DNA from 2 places in the Thiomonas sp. TH-17 genome. Region 2 is predicted to be linked to the other one. Evidence: predicted binding sites of a transcription regulator. Region 2 holds the regulator's gene; the other holds the start of a gene.

Region 1 (5,734 bases), on a different contig from region 2:
GCGTGGCCCAGACCGAGCTGCGCGACCATATCGCCCACGCGCCCACGCAGACCGCCCTCAACAACTGGGCCGACAGCATGCGCCAGCTGCAAAGCGCAGACATCGCCCGCGCCATCGTGTTCTGTGCCGGCCAGCCGGCGCATGTGAACATCAACGAAATTTTGATGCGCCCCACCGATCAGGAACGTTGAACCCAACTCTGGAGACTCCCCAACATGATTCATGAACTCGCCGATATTCAGATCCGGCCCGGCAGTCAGGCCGAATTCGAAGCCGCCATCGTCCATGGCGTGAACACCGTCATCTCGCACGCCAAGGGGTTCGAAGGCTACGAGATCCGCAAAGGGATTGAAACGCCCGAACGCTACCTGCTGATGATTCGCTGGGCCACCCTGGAAGACCACACCGTGGGCTTTCGCCAGTCCGAGGCGTTCTCGCAGTGGCGGGCCATCGTCGGCCCCTACTTCGCGCAGCCCCCGGTGGTCGAGCACTTCACGACCTTGCCGGAAACGCAAAAAAATTGAACGCCGAAGGAGCGCCTGTACGCGGCCCTGGCCGCAGCACCGTCAACCCTCCACCGTCGGGCGCCACCATTTCGAGATGCGTTCGGAAATCTCGCGGTCGGGATACGACTGGTAATGCGAGATGTCGTTGAACAGCTTGAGACGCGGGCGGACCTCGTTCATGAAATCGAGAATGGTCAGCGCAGCGGGGCTTTGATCGAGGCGCTCGCGGTAGCCGCGCGCGTCCAGGCCCAGAAGGCTGCTGACGAGCAGGCGATTGGTGCCTTTGTGCGAGACGACCAGCACGGTCTGATGCCGGTGCCGCTCGATGATCTCGCGCAGAAAGGGCAGCGCCCGGTGGATGACGCTCAAGCCCGACTCGCCGCCTTCGGGCGCCACCAGCAGCGGGTCTTCCTCCCACAACTCGTAGGCCTGCGCAAAGCGGTCGATGACTTCGTCGCGGGTCAGGCCTTCCCAGTTGCCGTAGTCGATCTCGCGCAGCGCGGCGGCGGTCTGAACCGGCAGACCATGCGCGGCGGCCACGCGCTGCGCGGTTTCCATCGTGCGGGCCATCGGGCTGGCGTAGGCCGCGGCGATGGGCACGCTCGCTAGCCGCAGGCCCAGGCTGGCGGCCTGCTCGCGCCCTTCGTCGGACAGGGGCTCATCGTTCGATCCGGCAAAGCGGTCTTCCAGCGTCAGGCGGGTTTCGCCATGACGGACGAGCAGGATGCGTGTGGGCATCGGGGTCTCCCAGAGAGATGGTGGATGGAGGGTTGTGCGGCACCATTTTCACCGCAGCCTTGGAGTCTCGTGTATTCATCCCCCTCATCAGCCCTCCGTTTCCAGATCAGGGATGTGGTTGAACGCAATGCGCATGGGGGCTTCCTCCCGTCCCTGGTGGCCGCTGCCGCAATAGATGGTGTGGCGGCCGTAGCGCACGTTGAGGGCATCGACTGCGCCCCACAGCGCGGCCTGCTCCGCATCGGAGCCGGGCACGTCGCCCTCAAACAGGCTGGCGCTGGTCTGCCCGGGCTGGCGCAGATCGTGCAGCAGCATGGCCACTTTCATCGGCGCCCAGCCCGCAGGAACCATGCCGGGCCACAACTCGCGCAGGGTGTGCAGCAGGGCGCGGGTGTCGGCCGTCGGCGCGAAGCGGGCGCCGCGCTCGGGACGCAGACGCTCGCCGTGCCGACGGGTGAGCTTGAGCATCACCGTCATGGCGCCGGCCAGCAGGTGCTCGCGGCGCAGGCGCATCGCGGCCTTCTGCGTGAGGCGGTCGAGCACGGCCAGCGCGCCCTCGGCGCTGCGCATCTCGGGCGGCAGCACATGCGAATGGCCGAGCGAACGCCGCGGATTGGCCGCCTGCACGCCCGACACCAACCCGTGCAACCGGTCGAAGAAAGCCTCGCCCGCGATGCCGCCCCACACCACGCGCAGTTGCTCGCGGCGCGCCCGCCAGAGCTGCTCCACGCTGTGGATGCCCTGCGCCTGCAGCCGCGCCAGCATGCGCACATTGATGCCGGTGAGATCGGTGAGCTGCATGCGCAGCAGCGGGCCGGGCAGGTCGGTGGAGTCGAGCACCACCAGACCATCGGGCTTTTGCAGATTGGACGCCTGCTTGGCGAGAAACACATTGGGCGCGACGCCCACCGAGACCCGCAGGCACTCGCCCAACGCCTCGCGCAGCGCGGCCTTGAGGCGCAGCGCCAGTTGCGTGGCGCGCTCGCGGCTGGTCCAGCCCATGGGCAGGCTGCAGGTCATCTCATCGATGGAGAGCACCCGCTCCACCGGCGCGATGGTGTCCACCACGGCCACGGCGCGGTGGTGAATCTGCACATACTCGGCATGCCGCGCCACCACGAACACGATGCCCGGACAGAGCCGACGCGCCTCGGCCACCTGCGTGCCGGTCTTCACACCGAAAGCCTTGGCCTCGTAGCTGGCGGCGATGCAGCAGGTGGTGTCGGCCATCATCGGCACCACGCCCACCGGCCGCCCGCGCAACTCGGGGCAAAGCTGCTGCTCCACCGAGGCGAAATAGGAGTTGAAATCGACCAGCAGGCAACGCAGCGTCATGGCACTTCGTGCCGATTGGGGCACGCTCGAATACTGTTTTTATGTTCAGTATTTCACAGCGGCGACCACAATGCAATGTGGGCCGAACCGCGGACTTCTTCTACACCCGCAAACCCACCAGCCGCTTCCACTGTCCGCTCGCCAGCGCGGTGCCCAACAGGATGATCGCGCAGCCCGCCAGCATGGCGCTGGTGACGGCTTCTTGCAGGAACAGCGCGCCCCAGAGCATGCCGAAAGCCGGAATGAGGAAGGTGACCGAGGCAGCGTAGGCCGCGCCCACCTGCGCCACGAGGCGGAAGTACAGCACATAGGCCAGGCCGGTGCACAGCACGCCCAGCGCCGCCACGGCGGCCCAGATGTCGCCCTGCACCGCGTGCGCAGGCCAGGTGAACGCTGCGGGCAGCGCGAGCAGCACCGTGGCCGTGAACTGGCTGCCGAAAGCGGTGAGGGCCGGATCGGCCCCGGCCAGATGGCGGCGGACGTAATGCACGGCAAAGCCATAGGACACAGGCGCCAGCAGTACCGCAGCAACCGCCCACGGCGCAGCGCCCTGCGAGAGGCCGGGCTGATCGCCCACCAGCACGACCACGCCCAGCAGGCCGACGCCCAGTCCCACGACCTGCGCCCGGCCAATCGGCGCGCCGAACAGCGTCGCCCCCAGCACCGCCGCCCACAGCGGGGTGGTGGCATTCAGAATGGCCTCGAAGCCCGCGCCCAAGTGCAGCGCGCCGACCGCGAACAAGGTGAACGGCAACGCGGAGTTGGTCACCCCGACGACCAGCAGCGGCCCGAGTTTGCGGCGGAACTGGGCGCGCGCCGCGGCCGTGCGAAGCACCGGCAGCAGCACCAGCGAGGCAATGCCCACGCGCAGCGCGATGAGCGGCACCGGCCCGAACTCGGGCACGGCGATGCGCAGAAACAAAAAAGAAGCGCCCCAGATGGCGGCGAGCAGAAACAGTTCGATGAAAGGCATGGGCGTGATCCGGCTGATGCGCAGCGCTGGCCGTAGCGCTCAGGCCGCGCGCGGGCGACGGGGCGTAGGGGTTTGCGTGGGAGTTCGCGTTGAAATCGGGGCAGCGTGTTCGAGATCGAGCAGCGCCTGCTTGCGCGGCAGGCCGGCAGCGTAGCCGGTCAAGCTGCCGTCATGGCCGATGATGCGGTGGCAGGGCACGACGATGAGCAGCGGGTTGCGCCCCACTGCCGCACCCACGGCGCGCGCATGGCCGGCGGGCAGGCCCAGCCGCTGCGCGAGCAGCGCATAGCTGACCGTCTGTCCGTAGGGCACGGTCTGCAGCGCCCGCCAGACCGCTTGCTGGAACGGCGTGCCCTGGGGCCGCAAGGGCAGATCGAAGGGGATTACATCGCCGCTGAAATAGGCCTGAAGTTGCGCGCGGGCACGCTGCAGCAGAGGTGTGTCGTCGGCGGTTGGAGGCGTTGCGTCGTCGAGAAAACTCAGGGCAGTGAGCCCGTCTGCCTCGGCGGTGAGTTGCAACGCGCCCAGCGGGCTGTCCATGACCAAGACGGCTTTCACGATGTTTCTCCTTCAGTCGCGCGGCGCCACAGATGCACCGCGGCATAGCCCCGCCACGGCGCCCAGCGCTCGGCATGGGCCAGCACGTCGGCCGGACGGGTCAGGCCGAGTTGTTTGCGCAACACCAGATCGCCGGCGGGAAAGGCATTCGGCCAGCCCAGACCGCGCAGCGCAATCACCTGCGCCGTCCAGTCGCCGATGCCGGGCAGGGCCTGCAGCGCCGCAAGCGTGGGCTCGACCGGGGCGAGCGGCTGCAGCGCCACGCGTCCCTCGGCCACGGCCAGCGCCAGCGCGTGCAGGCTGAGGGCGCGGGCGCCGGTCAGGCCGCAGGCGCGCAGCGCCTCGGGGGTGCAGGCGGCGAGCGTGGGCGCGTCGGGCAAGGTGCGGCACAGACCGTCGGGCGCATCGGGCACGGAGGTGCCGTGACGCTGCGCCAAGCAGCCAAGAATGAGGCGCGCCTGCGACAGGCCGATCTGCTGGCCGACCACGGCGCGCATGGCGATCTCGAAGCCATTGAGCGCGCCGGGCACGCGCAGGCCAGGCACTTCTGCGGCAAACTCGGGCAGATGGGCGTCGATCAGATCGGGGCGCGCGCTGAGGTCGAACAGTCGCCGCACGCCGGCCAGAATGCGGCCGATGTGCGGCGACAGACGTGGCGGCAGGGTGAGGCGCAAGCTGTGGCGCTCAGGCTCGTGGGTCACCGCGATCCAGCCCGTGACCGGCGCCGCGCCCGGCTCGTCGGCGAAGGCAAGGGCGCGGCTGTAGCGATCGGCGGTGACGCGCTCCACACCATCCACCGCGCGACGCGCCAGAAAGTCGACCATCTGGCTCCAGGCGTAGGGGGGCCGGTAGGCGAGCGACACGGTAAGCAAGTCTTCCTGCCCGCAGGCGCCGCCCGTCCGCCGCAGGCTCAGCGGCGTCAGGCCATAGCGTGTGCGGAACAAATGATTGAACCGCCGCACGCTGCCAAAGCCTGCCGCGCCGGCCACCGCCGCCATCGGCAGCGCCGTGTCGGTGAGCAGGCCCTTGGCCAGCAGCAGCCGCTGCGTCTGCGCATACGCCACGGGCGAGACGCCGAATTCCGCCTCGAAAATGCGCCGCAAATGCCGCGGCGTGATGCCCACGCGGCTCGCGACGGTGCTCAATCCGTCGCGATCGGTCAGCCCCTGGTCGATCAGCGCGGCCGCGGCGCGGGCGAGCTGGCCGGAGAGATCGAGCACACCGTGCCCCGGCGCCAGCTCGGGACGGCAACGCAGACAGGGCCGATAACCCGCCTGCTCCGCCGCCGCCGCGCTGGGATAGAAGCTGCAGTTGCGTTTGAGCGGCGTGCGTACCGCACACACCGGCCGACAATACACCCCGGTGGACGACACGCCGACGTAAAACCAGCCATCGAAGCGGCGGTCGCGGGTGAGCAGCGCGCTGTAACAGGTGTCGGGATCGAGTTGCATGCCCTCACTCTAGTCGCCCGGCGCGCCGCCGTCTGGCCGAAAACGGACATCAGTTTGTCTATCGAAAAAGGCGTGAAAAGGCCCTACACCGCCTCGTGGCACACGGCTTCAATATTGTGTCCGTCCGGGTCGAGGACGAAAGCGGCGTAATAGTTCGGGTGGTAGTGCGCCCG
Region 2 (11,930 bases):
GTCGCCCGCCTGCGTTTGCCCTTGATAACCTCTGGCGCCAGCCTCTTTGTAGGCCCAGTGCGCCGCGCTACCCTGCTCGGCGTGCGCATGCATGGCGGCAGTACGAATCTGGATTTCAAAAATCTGCCCCGAGTCGGTTCGCACCACGGTGTGCAGCGACTGATAACCGTTGGGCTTGGGCTTGGCGATATAGTCGTCGAACTCGTCGGGCAGCGTGGCCCACATGGCGTGCACCACGCTCAAAGCGGCATAGCAGGCGCTGACGTCGCCGACGATGATGCGCAAGGCCCGCAAGTCCATCACTTGCTCGAACTGCAGATGCTTGCCTTGCATCTTGCGCCAGATGCTGTAGATGTGTTTGGGCCGACCAACCACCTCGGCGGCGATGTGTTGCCGCTGCAATTCCTTCTGCAGCAGGGTGATGGCGGTGCTGATGCCCTGTTCACGCTCGACGCGTCGCTCGTCGAGTTTGCGGGCGATGTCTTTGTAAACCTCGGGCTGCATCAGACGGAAAGACAGGTCTTCCATCTCCCATTTGACCTGCCAGATGCCCAGACGATTCGCCAGCGGCGCATAGACCTCCATGCTTTCGGCCAGAAATGCCGCGGGTGCGGCCCGCTTGGTGCGGGTGAAATATCTGAGGGACTGCAGCCGTGACGCGAGACGCAGCAGGGCGACGCGCAGATCGCGCGAAAAGCCAAGCAGCAGTCGCCGCACTAGTTCGGTGTGCCGACGCCGCAATTCCGCCTCGTCCGGCCCGCCCCGAGCCATGCGGGAAACCTCGACGAGCTTGCGCGTTTCCACCGACAAAGCCGCCAGTGCTACGCCGAAGTGTTTGCTCAGCTGATCTTGCGGATGCGCCAGATGAGGCACCACCAGATTGAGGTAGGCCGCGGCCTGGGCGTCTGCGTCGGCGCCGATTTCGCGCAGGATCGCGCTCACGCCGTCCGCATGCTCCAGTGCGTGCTCGCCGGTTTCGAGCACCACGGTATCGATCAGCGCCAGGGCGTAGGCCCTCGCCTGGTCGATCCGATGGTCTGCGGGCTCCGCCTGGGCGGCGCTACGCACCGCGACGGACTGATTCGGGCTCACGACAGCAAAAAATCGCGCACGATGCCCACCTGGTCGGGTTGCACCAGCGTCGGCGCGTGCCCCACGCCAGCAAGCTCGACCAGATGCGCCTTGGGGCCGCGCAGCGTCATCGCCAGCGCCGTCTGCGCATTGAGAATGTCGGAATCCGCCCCTCTCACGACCAGAGTCGGCGCTGCGATCTGCTCGTAGGCCTGCCAAAGGGCGACTTCGCCTGCGGCTATGGCCTGCGCCGCAGCGGCACTGAAAGGCTGCGAAAGCGCGGGGTCGTAGTGCAAGCGCCAGCCGTCACCGTCCGGGCGCAGCATGGGACGGGTCAGCGCCATCCATTGCTCCGGCGTGTGCGGGCCGAAGCCCAGAGAAATTTCGCGCAGCGAATCGGCCGCCTGTTCGGGGGTGTCGAAGCGCATTTGCCGCCCCACATAGCTGGCGATGCGCATCAACCCTCGCGGATCGAGCGATGGGCCCACATCGTTGAGCACCAGACGGGCAATGGGGCTGTGCTCCATGCCGGCCAGAGCAATACCAATGAGCCCGCCCAGCGAAGTGCCCACCCAGGACACCCGGCGCGCCTTCAGACGCGCCAGCAGGGTGACAAGATCGGCAAGGTATTGCGGCACCTGATACAGCGCTGGGTTGGCCAGCCAGTCCGACTCGCCCCGGCCGGGCAGATCAGGGCACACCACGCGGCGGCCGGATTGCAGCGCCTGCGCCAGCACGTCGAAATCGCGGCCCTGTCGGGTCAGGCCATGAACGCAGACGACGACATCGTCCTGGTCCGGCGCGCCCCATTCCCAATAGGCCAGACGATGCAAACCTCCGGGATGCAGGCATTGCACAGAACAGAGACGAGGCTGATTTTCCACGGCGATCAACAGAGTTTCAGAAGGATCGGCTCATCATACCGATCACTGACCGACTCGAAGGGATCAGTGGTGCGATTTGTGCGTGGCTGAGGGCGACAGCGCGCGCGCCCCCTGAGCCGTGCCCTGAATCTGCTGCCGCAAAATTTGCCGATCATGCAGGCTCAACACATGCGGCTTGACGGGCGTGGAGGCCGCCGGGCTGAGAAACTGCGACGTAGCCAGTCGGCCGTCCGCCACCCTGCCACCCGCCCCTTCGGCCAGGTTGGCCTCCACAGGCCCGGCAACCTGACGCAGCCGCTGCGGCATCAACGCAGCAGACGCTCCCGCCTGGGCCACCGTGCCGACAAGGCAGGCGCCGAGAAGGGAAGTCAGGCGTAATCGACGCCAGGATGGAAGCAAGATCACAGGCAAGGGCGTATCCAAAGTTTGCAAATGAAATTATCGAATCGAATCGACCCGAATCACCTTGCTCTCGCAGTAAACTGTGTAACAAGCCTTAAGCTGACACATCGCTGCAAGGAAGGTTGGCAGCCGGGTCTGCCTTGTTTTCATTCAGAAATGACGCCTCTATGGACCACGAAAAACCGAAGAAGCTGATGGTCGTCGATGACGACGCGCGCATCCGCGACCTGCTGCGTCGCTATCTCTCCCAAGAAGGCTATGAAGTGTTCGTAGCCGAAGACTCCAAGGCGATGTCGCGCATCATGGTGAAAGAGCGCTTCGACCTGATCGTGCTCGACCTGATGCTCCCCGGCGAAGACGGCCTGTCCATCTGCAAGCGTCTGCGCGCCTCCAAAGACCAGACCCCGATCATCATGCTGACGGCCAAGGGCGAAGACGTGGATCGCATCATCGGCCTGGAAGTCGGCGCTGACGATTACCTGCCCAAGCCCTTCAACCCCCGCGAACTCCTCGCCCGCATCAGCGCAGTGCTGCGCCGCCAGCCTTCGCCGGAACTGCCCGGCGCGCCCTCGCGCGAAGACGAAACCGTGGTGTTCGGCCCCTTCAGCCTCGATCTGGCCCGGCGCGAACTCAGCAAAAACGGCGAAGTCATCAGCCTGACCACGGGCGAATTCGCCATGCTCAAGGCGCTGGTGCGCCATCCCCGCCAGCCGCTATCGCGCGACCGGCTGGCCGAGTTGGCCCGCGGCCGCGACTACGAAGCCTTCGACCGCAGCCTTGACGTCGCCATTTCACGCCTGCGCAAGATCATCGAAACCGACGCAGCGCATCCGCGCTACATCCAGACCGTATGGGGCGTGGGCTATGTCTTCGTCCCCGACAACGCCGAAGGCTGATCCGGACAAAGGCCCTGCCCCGCCCGCCCAGACACCGGGGCGGGCTGCGGGCTCAGTCGGCGCCTCTGTGGCTTCCTCTTTCAGTCCATTTTCCCGTATGACGCGCTGGATCAGCGCGCTGTTCGGCCGCCTGTACTGGCGCACCTTTCTGCTCATCGTCTTGCTGGTCAGCGCCAGCCTGGCGACGTGGTTCCAGAGCTTTCGGCTGCTCGAACTCGGCCCCCAGGTCGAGCAGACCTCGCGGCAAATCACCAGCCTGATCGATCTCACGCGCCTGGCGCTGATTCACTCCGACCCGCAATACCGGGTTTCGCTGCTCGACGATCTGGCGAAAAAAGAAGGCATCTACATCTACCCGCGCAGTCCGGGCGATCAGTGGGCGCCCATGAATCATTCCGAATTCACCCGGCGGCTTGAAGTCGCGGTGGACACGCGGCTGAACGAACAGCTCGATTTTGCCGACGTCGTGAATGATCGCCCCGGCTTGTGGATCGGCTTCGAGATCGAAGGCGACCCCTACTGGCTGCTGCTCGACCGCTCCCGAATCGATCCCTCGCTGAGTGAAACCTGGGCAAGCTGGGGCGTTATCGCCACCCTGTTGGCGCTCATTGGCGCGGCGGTCATTGCCAGCTTTGTCAACAAGCCGCTGCGCGATCTGCGCCTGGCCACGGCCCGAGTGGGCGCCGGCAATTACTCGCAGATGCTCGACGAGCTGTCAGGCATGCGCGAAATTCGCGAAGTCAACCGGGGTTTCAACCGCATGGCGCGCAGTCTTCAGGAAGTCGAAGAAGAGCGCGCGCTGATGCTCGCCGGCATTTCGCACGACATCCGCACGCCACTGGCCCGGCTGCGGCTGGAGGCTGAGCTGAGCGTACCCGACGAGCAGGCGCGCGAAAACATCGTCGAAGACATCGAGCAGGCCGACCGCATCATCAGCAAATTTCTTGAATATGCGCGCAGCACCACGCCGAAGATCGAGACGGTGGATCTCAATGCCTTGGTCGACTTTGTGCGCGATCGCTATCAGAAAGACGAGACCGTGGTGCTGCACCTGCAGACACCGCCAGTGCCGCCGGTGCGCGCCAACACCCTGGAGCTGCAACGCGTCGTGGTCAACCTGGTGGAAAACGCCAAGCGTTATGCCTTGACGCCGGGTGAAGTGCACACCGATCTCGACATCAGCCTGCAGTCGGGCATCGACAATGTGCAACTCACCGTGCGCGACCACGGCCCGGGCGTCCCGGCCGATCACCTCGCGCAGCTCACCCGCCCGTTCTTCCGCGGTGACGCGGCAAGAACCTCAGCCAAGGGCACGGGCCTGGGCCTTTCCATCGTGGAAAAAACCATCACCGCCATGGGCGGGCGGCTTGAGCTGAGCAATGCCGAGCCCAGCGGTTTGCAGGTGCAGATCTGGTTGCCCCAAGCCAGCGCCCATTCCGCCTGAGACTTCAAGGCAGATTGTTCATGAAGCGGGGCTTTGGGCGGCTAGTTCCAACAGCAGCCGCACCCGCAGCTTCACCGCATTGAGGCCGTCATCGGCGCCGCCGCGTACCGGGCCGACGCGCGACGCCACTCGAACCCGCACGCCCTGTTGTTCGGCCCAGCGCAGCGCGGCTTCGAGTTCGCGGTGCACCGTGCCGCCCCCGGTGCCGGCAACGACCATCCCGCCCAATCGGGGCTGAAGCGCAGTGCTCGAAATCAGGCAGCACACCAGCGCACTATCGCTACCCGCCGCATTGGTGAGCAACTCCACCCGCGGCCACTCGCCCGCAGCAGGTAGGGGAAATGGCGCTCCGGCCTCGGGCACGGGTTGTCGCCAAAGCCGCAAGGTCTCACCGTCAACCTCACCCAGCGGGCCGCGCTCTCCGGATGAAAACGCTTCCACCGCGTGCGTATTCGCCTTGGTCACATCGCGGGCGGCGTGGACCACGCCGTGCAGCACACAGACCACGCCCAGCCCCCGCGCCGCGGGATGCACGGCCACCCGCACGGCGTCGAGCAGATTCTGCGGGCCGTCGGCGTTCAGCGCGGTGGCTGGACGCATGGCAGCGGTCAGGATCACCGGCTTGTCGGTGTCCAGCACCAGGCGCAGAAAGTAGGCGGTTTCTTCCAGCGTGTCGGTGCCGTGGGTGATGACGCAGGCCTGAATTTGCGGCTGCGCCAGCCAGTAGGTCACGCGTTCGGCCAACTGCGTCCAGACCGCGAAGGTCATGTCCTTGCTGTCGAGATTGGCCACCTGCTCGGTGTGGATTTGAGCCAGGCGGCCGAGCGCCGGCACGCTTTGCAGCAGCGCGTCGACCCCCAAAACCCCGGCGGTGTAACCCGGCAGACTGGGGTCGCCCGTCGCGGCGCCCGCGATCGTGCCCCCCGTTCCCAACACCACAACCTGCGGCAAGGCAGCGCGAGAAAAAGAATCGGTCATGTGTGAATCTCTTTGCAGAAAGACTGTTTTGATTTACAGTGCTGTGAAAATCATCAAGCTGGAAATCTGATCAGGGTATCTTCATGGCGCAAACGATGACATGGCTCGCATGGCGAGTTCGTCCATCGGTCTCGCCCATCAAACTGACTTATTGTGCAACTGCCGGAGCCCACGCATGCGCCGTCTCATCTCGAAACTCACCCCTCGTCAGCAGGAAATTCTCGATCTCATCACCGCCTCCGTGCGCGAACTGGGCTACCCGCCCACCCGGGCCGAAATTGCGGCGCGGCTGGGATTCCGCTCGGCCAATGCGGCAGAAGATCACTTGCAGGCGCTCGCGCGCAAGGGTGTCATTGAACTGACGCCCGGGGCGTCGCGCGGCATTCGCATCACCGAATCGCAGCGCGCCTCGTCCTCGGGGACAACGTCCGGCAAAACGTCGGGCGCCATGGGCTTGCGTGCAAATGGGTTGCGTGCGGACCTATCTCATGGGCTGCAACTCGCGCTGCCCGGCGCCGAACAGCTCTGCCTGCCGCTGGTCGGCCGCGTCGCTGCCGGGCATCCCATCCTCGCGCAAGAGCATATCGAGCAGACGCTCAACGTCGACCCAGGCGCCTTCTCCGTGCGCCCCGACTATCTGCTCAAGGTTCGCGGCATGAGCATGCGCGATGCCGGCATTCTCGACGGCGACATGCTGGCCGTCAAAAGCAGCCAGACCGCGCAGAGCGGGCAGATCGTGGTGGCCCGCATCGGCGATGAGGTCACGGTCAAGCGCCTGCGCCTGCAGGCCGATCACATCGAGCTTCTACCGGCCAACCCCGAGTTCGCACCCATCCGCGTCGATGCCAGTCAGTCCTTCGCCATCGAGGGGCTCGCTGTCGGACTGCTGCGCGGCAAGCTGCAATGAAGCTCTCAGCACGCGCTACCGGAAAGTCCGGCAAGTAGTCGTGTCCGTCAGACCGCCGACACCTGCCGACGTGATTTCCACCAGCCCCACACCGCGGGAAGCAACGACAGCACGATGATGGCGATGGTCATGACACCCAAGTTGTGCTTGATCCACGGAATATTGCCGAACAGATAACCCGCCATGACCAGCAGCCCCACCCAGAGCGTGGCGCCCAGCATGTTGTAGGCCAGAAACTTGCCATACGACATCTCGGCCACGCCCGCCACAAACGGGGCGAAGGTACGAATGAAGGGCATGAACCGCGCGGCCACGATGGTGATGCCGCCATATTTCTCGTAAAAGGCATGCGCCTTGTCGAAGGCGCGACGGTTGAACCAGCGTGAGTCCGGCCACGAAAAAACCTTATGGCCGATGGCCTTGCCGATCTGGTAATTGAGGCTATCGCCCAGCACGGCGCCGAGCCAGAGCACGGCCATCACGCCCGGCAGGCTGAGCGCCCCGGTGGCCGCAAACGCGCCCACCACGAACAGCATGGAATCGCCAGGCAGAAACGGCATGATGACCAGCCCGGTTTCGACGAACACGATGCCGAAGAGCAGCCCGTACACCCAGGGGCCATACGCCGCGATGAACTGCGCCAGATGCACGTCGAAGTGCAGAATGAGGTCGATGAGAGCGTGGGGATCCATGCGGTTTGGGCTGAAAGCCGGAAGAGAGCCTTTGAAAGGCCGAAGACGCAGATGCTGCGCCAGAAGACTGAGCCGGGACTGAGCACCCCGGGTTGCGGACAGCCCGAAAAGTATACTGACCTGACTTGTCGTTTCTCCTGCCTCCAGGCCCCTCAACGAGGGGACGGCCGCCGCCATGCTGCGGCCTCGCGTCCTTACAGTATCCCTGCCTTGCTGCAACCCCAACGCCCGATTCGTCCGCTGCCGGACGTGCTCATCAGCCAGATTGCCGCCGGCGAAGTCATCGAGCGCCCGGCTTCGGCCTTGCGCGAACTGCTCGACAACGCCATCGATTCGGGCGCCAGCGCCCTCACCGTGCGCCTCGAACAGGGCGGGCTGGGCAGCGTGCAGGTCGAAGACGATGGTTGCGGCATTCCGGCAGAAGAGCTGCCGCTGGCGCTACTTCGCCACGCCACCAGCAAGATCACCGATCTCGACGAATTGCACCACGCCGCGCATCTGGGTTTTCGCGGCGAAGCGCTCGCGGCCATGGCCGCCGTGGCCGAAATCGAGATCATCAGCCGCCGCGCCGGAGCCGATGGCGCGCGCATTCACGCCAGCGCAGGCCAGGTCGCCGCGGTGCAACCCACAGCGGCGCAGCAGGGCACCCGCGTGACCTTGCGGCAGTTGTTTTTCAACCTGCCGGCGCGCCGCAAGTTTCTCAAGTCGCCACAGACCGAATATGCCTGGTGCGCCGACGTGTTCAAGCGCGCCGCCATCGCCCATCCCCAGATCGCCCTGCGGCTTTGGCATGACGGGCAGCTCAAGCTGCAATTCGAGCGCGACCCTTCGCCGCACGGGCTCGACCGCCTCGCCGCCGTGCTGGGAGAATCCTTCAGCGCGCACGCCCTGCTCGTCTCCGCCCAGATCGGCCCGCTCGCCGTACGCGGGCTGATCTGCAAGCCCACCGCGGCGCGCGCCCGTGCCGATGTCCATCACATCATTGTCAACAACCGCTGGGTACGCGACCGCACCGTGGCCCACGGCGTGCGCGCCGCCTACGCCGATGTGCTGCACGGCGCCTTGCAGCCGCAGTACGCCCTGCTGCTCGATCTGCCGTCTGATCTGGTCGATGTGAATGTGCATCCGGCCAAATCGGAAGTCCGGTTCCGCGACAGCTCCGCCGTGCATCAGGCCGTGCGCCATGCCGTCGAGCAGGTGCTCGCCCGGGTGGTCGGTGAAGCGTCTTCTTCGCATCCCGCCACACCGCCCGCCGCGTGGGAAAGACCGTCATCCTCCGCCCTGCCCGCGACGGCCGCGCTTCCCTTCGGCATGGCGAGGTCGAGCCCTAGCCCGATCCCCTGGGATGCTCTCGCGCGCGCCTATTCCCCCTTGACGACTGCGGACGCTCCGCCCGTGCAGGCGCGCGACAGCGCCGCACCGCGCCCCTATGCGCAAGCCACCGACCTGGCCGCCGCGCAGCCTGACGACTTTCCCCTCGGCTTCGCCCTGGCGCAGCTTCTGGGCATCTACATCCTTGCGCAGAACCGCCACGGGCTGGTGATCGTGGACATGCACGCGGCGCACGAGCGCATCGTGTACGAACGGCTGAAAGCTGCGCAACAGGCCGATGCGCCGGTGGCCGTGCAACCCTTGCTGATCCCGGCCGCGTTCGCCGCGAGCGATGCCGAAATGGGCGCGGCGGAAGATCATGCCGATGCCCTGCGCTCGCTCGGCGTCGAGCTCGACCGGGCCGGCCCCAGCAGCCTGGTGGTGCGCGCCACGCCCACGCTGCTGGCGCACGCCGACCCCATTCGCCTGGCTCGCGGCTTGCTGGCCGATCTCATTTCGCAAGGTACCAGCAGCCGCCTTCAGGAGCGGCGCAACGCCCTGCTCTCCAGCATGGCCTGCCACGGCGCGGTGCGCGCCAACCGCCAGCTCACGCTCGCAGAAATGAACGCGTTGCTGCGCGATATGGAGCGCACCGAACGCGCCGACCAGTGCAACCACGGCCGCCCCACCTGGCGGCAGATCGACCTGGCCGACCTCGACGCCCTGTTCCTGCGTGGTCGCTGAAGCCGCAACACAAGCCGTGACGCAGCAAACTACCCAGCCCGTTCTCTGCCTCGTCGGTCCGACCGCCAGCGGCAAGACCGCCGCGGCCCTGCAACTCGTCCAGCAGGCCCGGCAGCACGGCGAAACCGTGGAACTCATCAGCATGGACTCGGCGCTGGTCTATCGCGGCATGGACATCGGCACCGCCAAGCCCGGTCTTGAGGAGCGCACCCAGGCCGTGCACCACCTGCTCGACATCCTCGACCCGGCGCAAAGCTACAGCGCGGCGCAATTCGCTGCGGATGCGCGTCGGCTGATCCAGGAAATCCGCCAGCGCGGCGCCCAGCCTTTGATCGTCGGCGGAACCCTGCTCTACCTCAAGGCACTGCAGTCCGGCCTGTCCGAACTGCCGCAGGCCGACCCAGCCGTGCGCGCCGAACTCGACGCCGAGGCCGCCCGCCTCGGCTGGCCCGCGCTGCACGCCCGGCTGGCCGAAGTCGATCCGGTCACTGCCGCCCGCCTTGCGCCGGGCGACGCCCAGCGCGTCCAGCGCGCGCTGGAAGTGTGGCAACTCAGCGGTCGGCCCCTCTCCGCGCATCTGGCCGCCGGGCGCGCGGATGACGACCCCTTGCCCCTGCGCATCCTCTCGCTGGAACCCTCCGACCGCAGCGTGCTGCACGCGCGCATCGCCCAACGCTTCGAGCAGATGCTGGCCTCCGGTTTTCTTGACGAAGTGCGCGCGCTACGCCAGCGCGGCGACCTCAGCCCCGCGCTGCCCTCGATCCGCGCCGTGGGCTACCGCCAAGCCTGGCATTATCTGGATGGCGACATCAGCGCCGAGCAGTTCCGCGAGCAGGCCATCGCCGCCACGCGCCAACTCGCCAAACGCCAGCTCACCTGGCTGCGCTCCATGCCCCAACGGCAGATTTACGACTGTCTCGAACCGCTGAGAATTCAAGTTTTCTGAGGGCGCGCCGTTAAGTGGAATGTAAATTCCACTCCTGGCTGCCCTCCGTGCCCCCGTTCCAAACCCCTCCTCCGCCAGTTCAAGACCTGTCTATAGGCGATACGCCCTGGGCCGCGCATCCGCTCTCCGGCTTCGGTCTGGTGTTCCAGCTCAGCCAGCGCGCCGGGCAGTTGCAATTCACCCAGGCCAGTGAATCGGCGCAAATGGTCTGCGGCCTGAGCGCGCAGGCGCTGCTGCGGTCGAGCACGACCTTCGTCGGGCGGATTCATGCCGCCGACCAGGCCGATTTCCACGCCTCGCTGCAGGCCAGCGCCCTGCACGGCGAACCGTGGAACTGGGAAGGCCGCATCCTCACCGAGGGCGAGATCAAGTGGATCAACATCCGCGCCGCGGTGAAGCAACTTGGCACTGCTCAAGTGCAGTGGAACGGCATCATGATCAACATCAGCCATGCCCGCCGCCGCGAGTCTGATCTGCGCGACATGGCCGCGCACATGGAGCGCGCCCGCGAGCAGGAACGCGCACGCCTCGCCCGCGACATGCACGACGAGCTCGGCCAGTTGCTCACCGCGCTGAAAATGGACATCAGCCTGCTGCGCCGACGCCTCGGGCCCGACGACGTCCAGCTCAACAGCATGACCCATCTGGTGGACGCCGCCACCGCCGCCGGCCGTCGCGTGGCGGCCCAGCTCAGGCCCGCCGTGCTCGATCTCGGGCTGAGCGACGGCCTGCACTGGCTGGCCGAGGAGTTCAGCCAGCGCTATGACATTCCGGTGTCGCACCAGATCGAGAGCGCCGGAGAGCTCGACGACCTCACCGCCATCCAGATCTTCCGCATCGCGCAGGAAGCCTTCACCAATATCGCCCGCCACGCGCAGGCCAAATCCGTTCGGCTCACCCTGGCCCGCACACCCGGGCTGATCGCGCTCGACATCGTCGATGACGGGCTGGGCTTCACTCCGGCCACGCAGACCAGCGAAAACTCCTTTGGTTTGCGCGGCATGCGCGAGCGCGCCCATCTGCTCGGCGGCACGCTCGATTGCGCCAGCGTGCCCAACCACGGCACCACCCTGCGCCTGCGCGTGCCCTGCGGCGAACGCGGCACATCTGCCGACGCGCCGGCTTCCGGCAAACCCATCTCCGCCTGAGGCGAGGCCACAAATGGACGCCGCCCGCGTGCTCATCGTTGACGACCACGCCCTCGTGGGCGCCGGGCTCGTGCGCATGCTCGAAGCCGAGGGGCTGCAGCCGCACTGGTGCGGCGACACCGCCGCAGCGCTAGACGCCCTGCGCGAAGCCGCCTGGCAGGTCGTGCTGCTCGACGTGTCTCTGCCCGGCGGCGACGGCCTCGATCTGCTCAAGCGCATCAAGGCCACGCACCCCCGCCTGCCCGTGCTCATGCTCAGCATGCATGCCGAGCAGTTGTTCGCCCTGCGCGCACTGCGCGGCGGCGCGGCCGGCTATCTCACCAAAGACAGCGCGCCCGATGTATTGCTCGACGCCATCCGCGCGGCCACCCAAGGCAAGCGCTACCTCACCGCCACCGTCGCCGAGCAGTTGGCGCATCACTTCCAAGACGGCGCCGCCGCCGATGCCCCCGCACATCAAACCCTGAGCGACCGCGAGCTGCAGGTGCTGCGGCGTGTCGGTGCCGG

What was found. Region 2 encodes LexA, which represses DNA repair genes until DNA is damaged. Its sites were predicted from a motif close to ACTGTATNNNNATACAGT; they were not measured.
Region 1: the regulator LexA is predicted to act here: its motif matches at 2,612-2,629, upstream of AC2VLV_RS08060 (Y-family DNA polymerase).

What each region holds. Positions count from the first base shown of each region.
Region 1 is NZ_JBYCKI010000134.1:263-5,996, reverse strand. It holds partial or broken gene AC2VLV_RS08075 (SDR family NAD(P)-dependent oxidoreductase) at 1-191, shown strand, start outside; gene AC2VLV_RS08070 (antibiotic biosynthesis monooxygenase family protein) at 216-524, shown strand; gene AC2VLV_RS08065 (histidine phosphatase family protein) at 567-1,244, opposite strand; gene AC2VLV_RS08060 (Y-family DNA polymerase) at 1,332-2,579, opposite strand; gene AC2VLV_RS08055 (DMT family transporter) at 2,680-3,552, opposite strand; gene AC2VLV_RS08050 (methylated-DNA--[protein]-cysteine S-methyltransferase) at 3,592-4,092, opposite strand; gene AC2VLV_RS08045 (AlkA N-terminal domain-containing protein) at 4,107-5,561, opposite strand; gene AC2VLV_RS08040 (VOC family protein) at 5,645-5,734, opposite strand, start outside.
Region 2 is NZ_JBYCKI010000022.1:5,514-17,443, reverse strand. It holds gene AC2VLV_RS01675 (RelA/SpoT family protein) at 1-1,092, opposite strand, end outside; gene AC2VLV_RS01670 (alpha/beta fold hydrolase) at 1,089-1,955, opposite strand; gene AC2VLV_RS01665 (transglutaminase) at 2,019-2,360, opposite strand; gene ompR (osmolarity response regulator transcription factor OmpR) at 2,525-3,253, shown strand; gene AC2VLV_RS01655 (ATP-binding protein) at 3,351-4,697, shown strand; gene AC2VLV_RS01650 (asparaginase) at 4,716-5,675, opposite strand; gene lexA (transcriptional repressor LexA) at 5,863-6,582, shown strand; gene AC2VLV_RS01640 (DedA family protein) at 6,630-7,274, opposite strand; gene mutL (DNA mismatch repair endonuclease MutL) at 7,485-9,329, shown strand; gene miaA (tRNA (adenosine(37)-N6)-dimethylallyltransferase MiaA) at 9,346-10,275, shown strand; gene AC2VLV_RS01625 (sensor histidine kinase) at 10,323-11,423, shown strand; gene AC2VLV_RS01620 (response regulator) at 11,437-11,930, shown strand, end outside.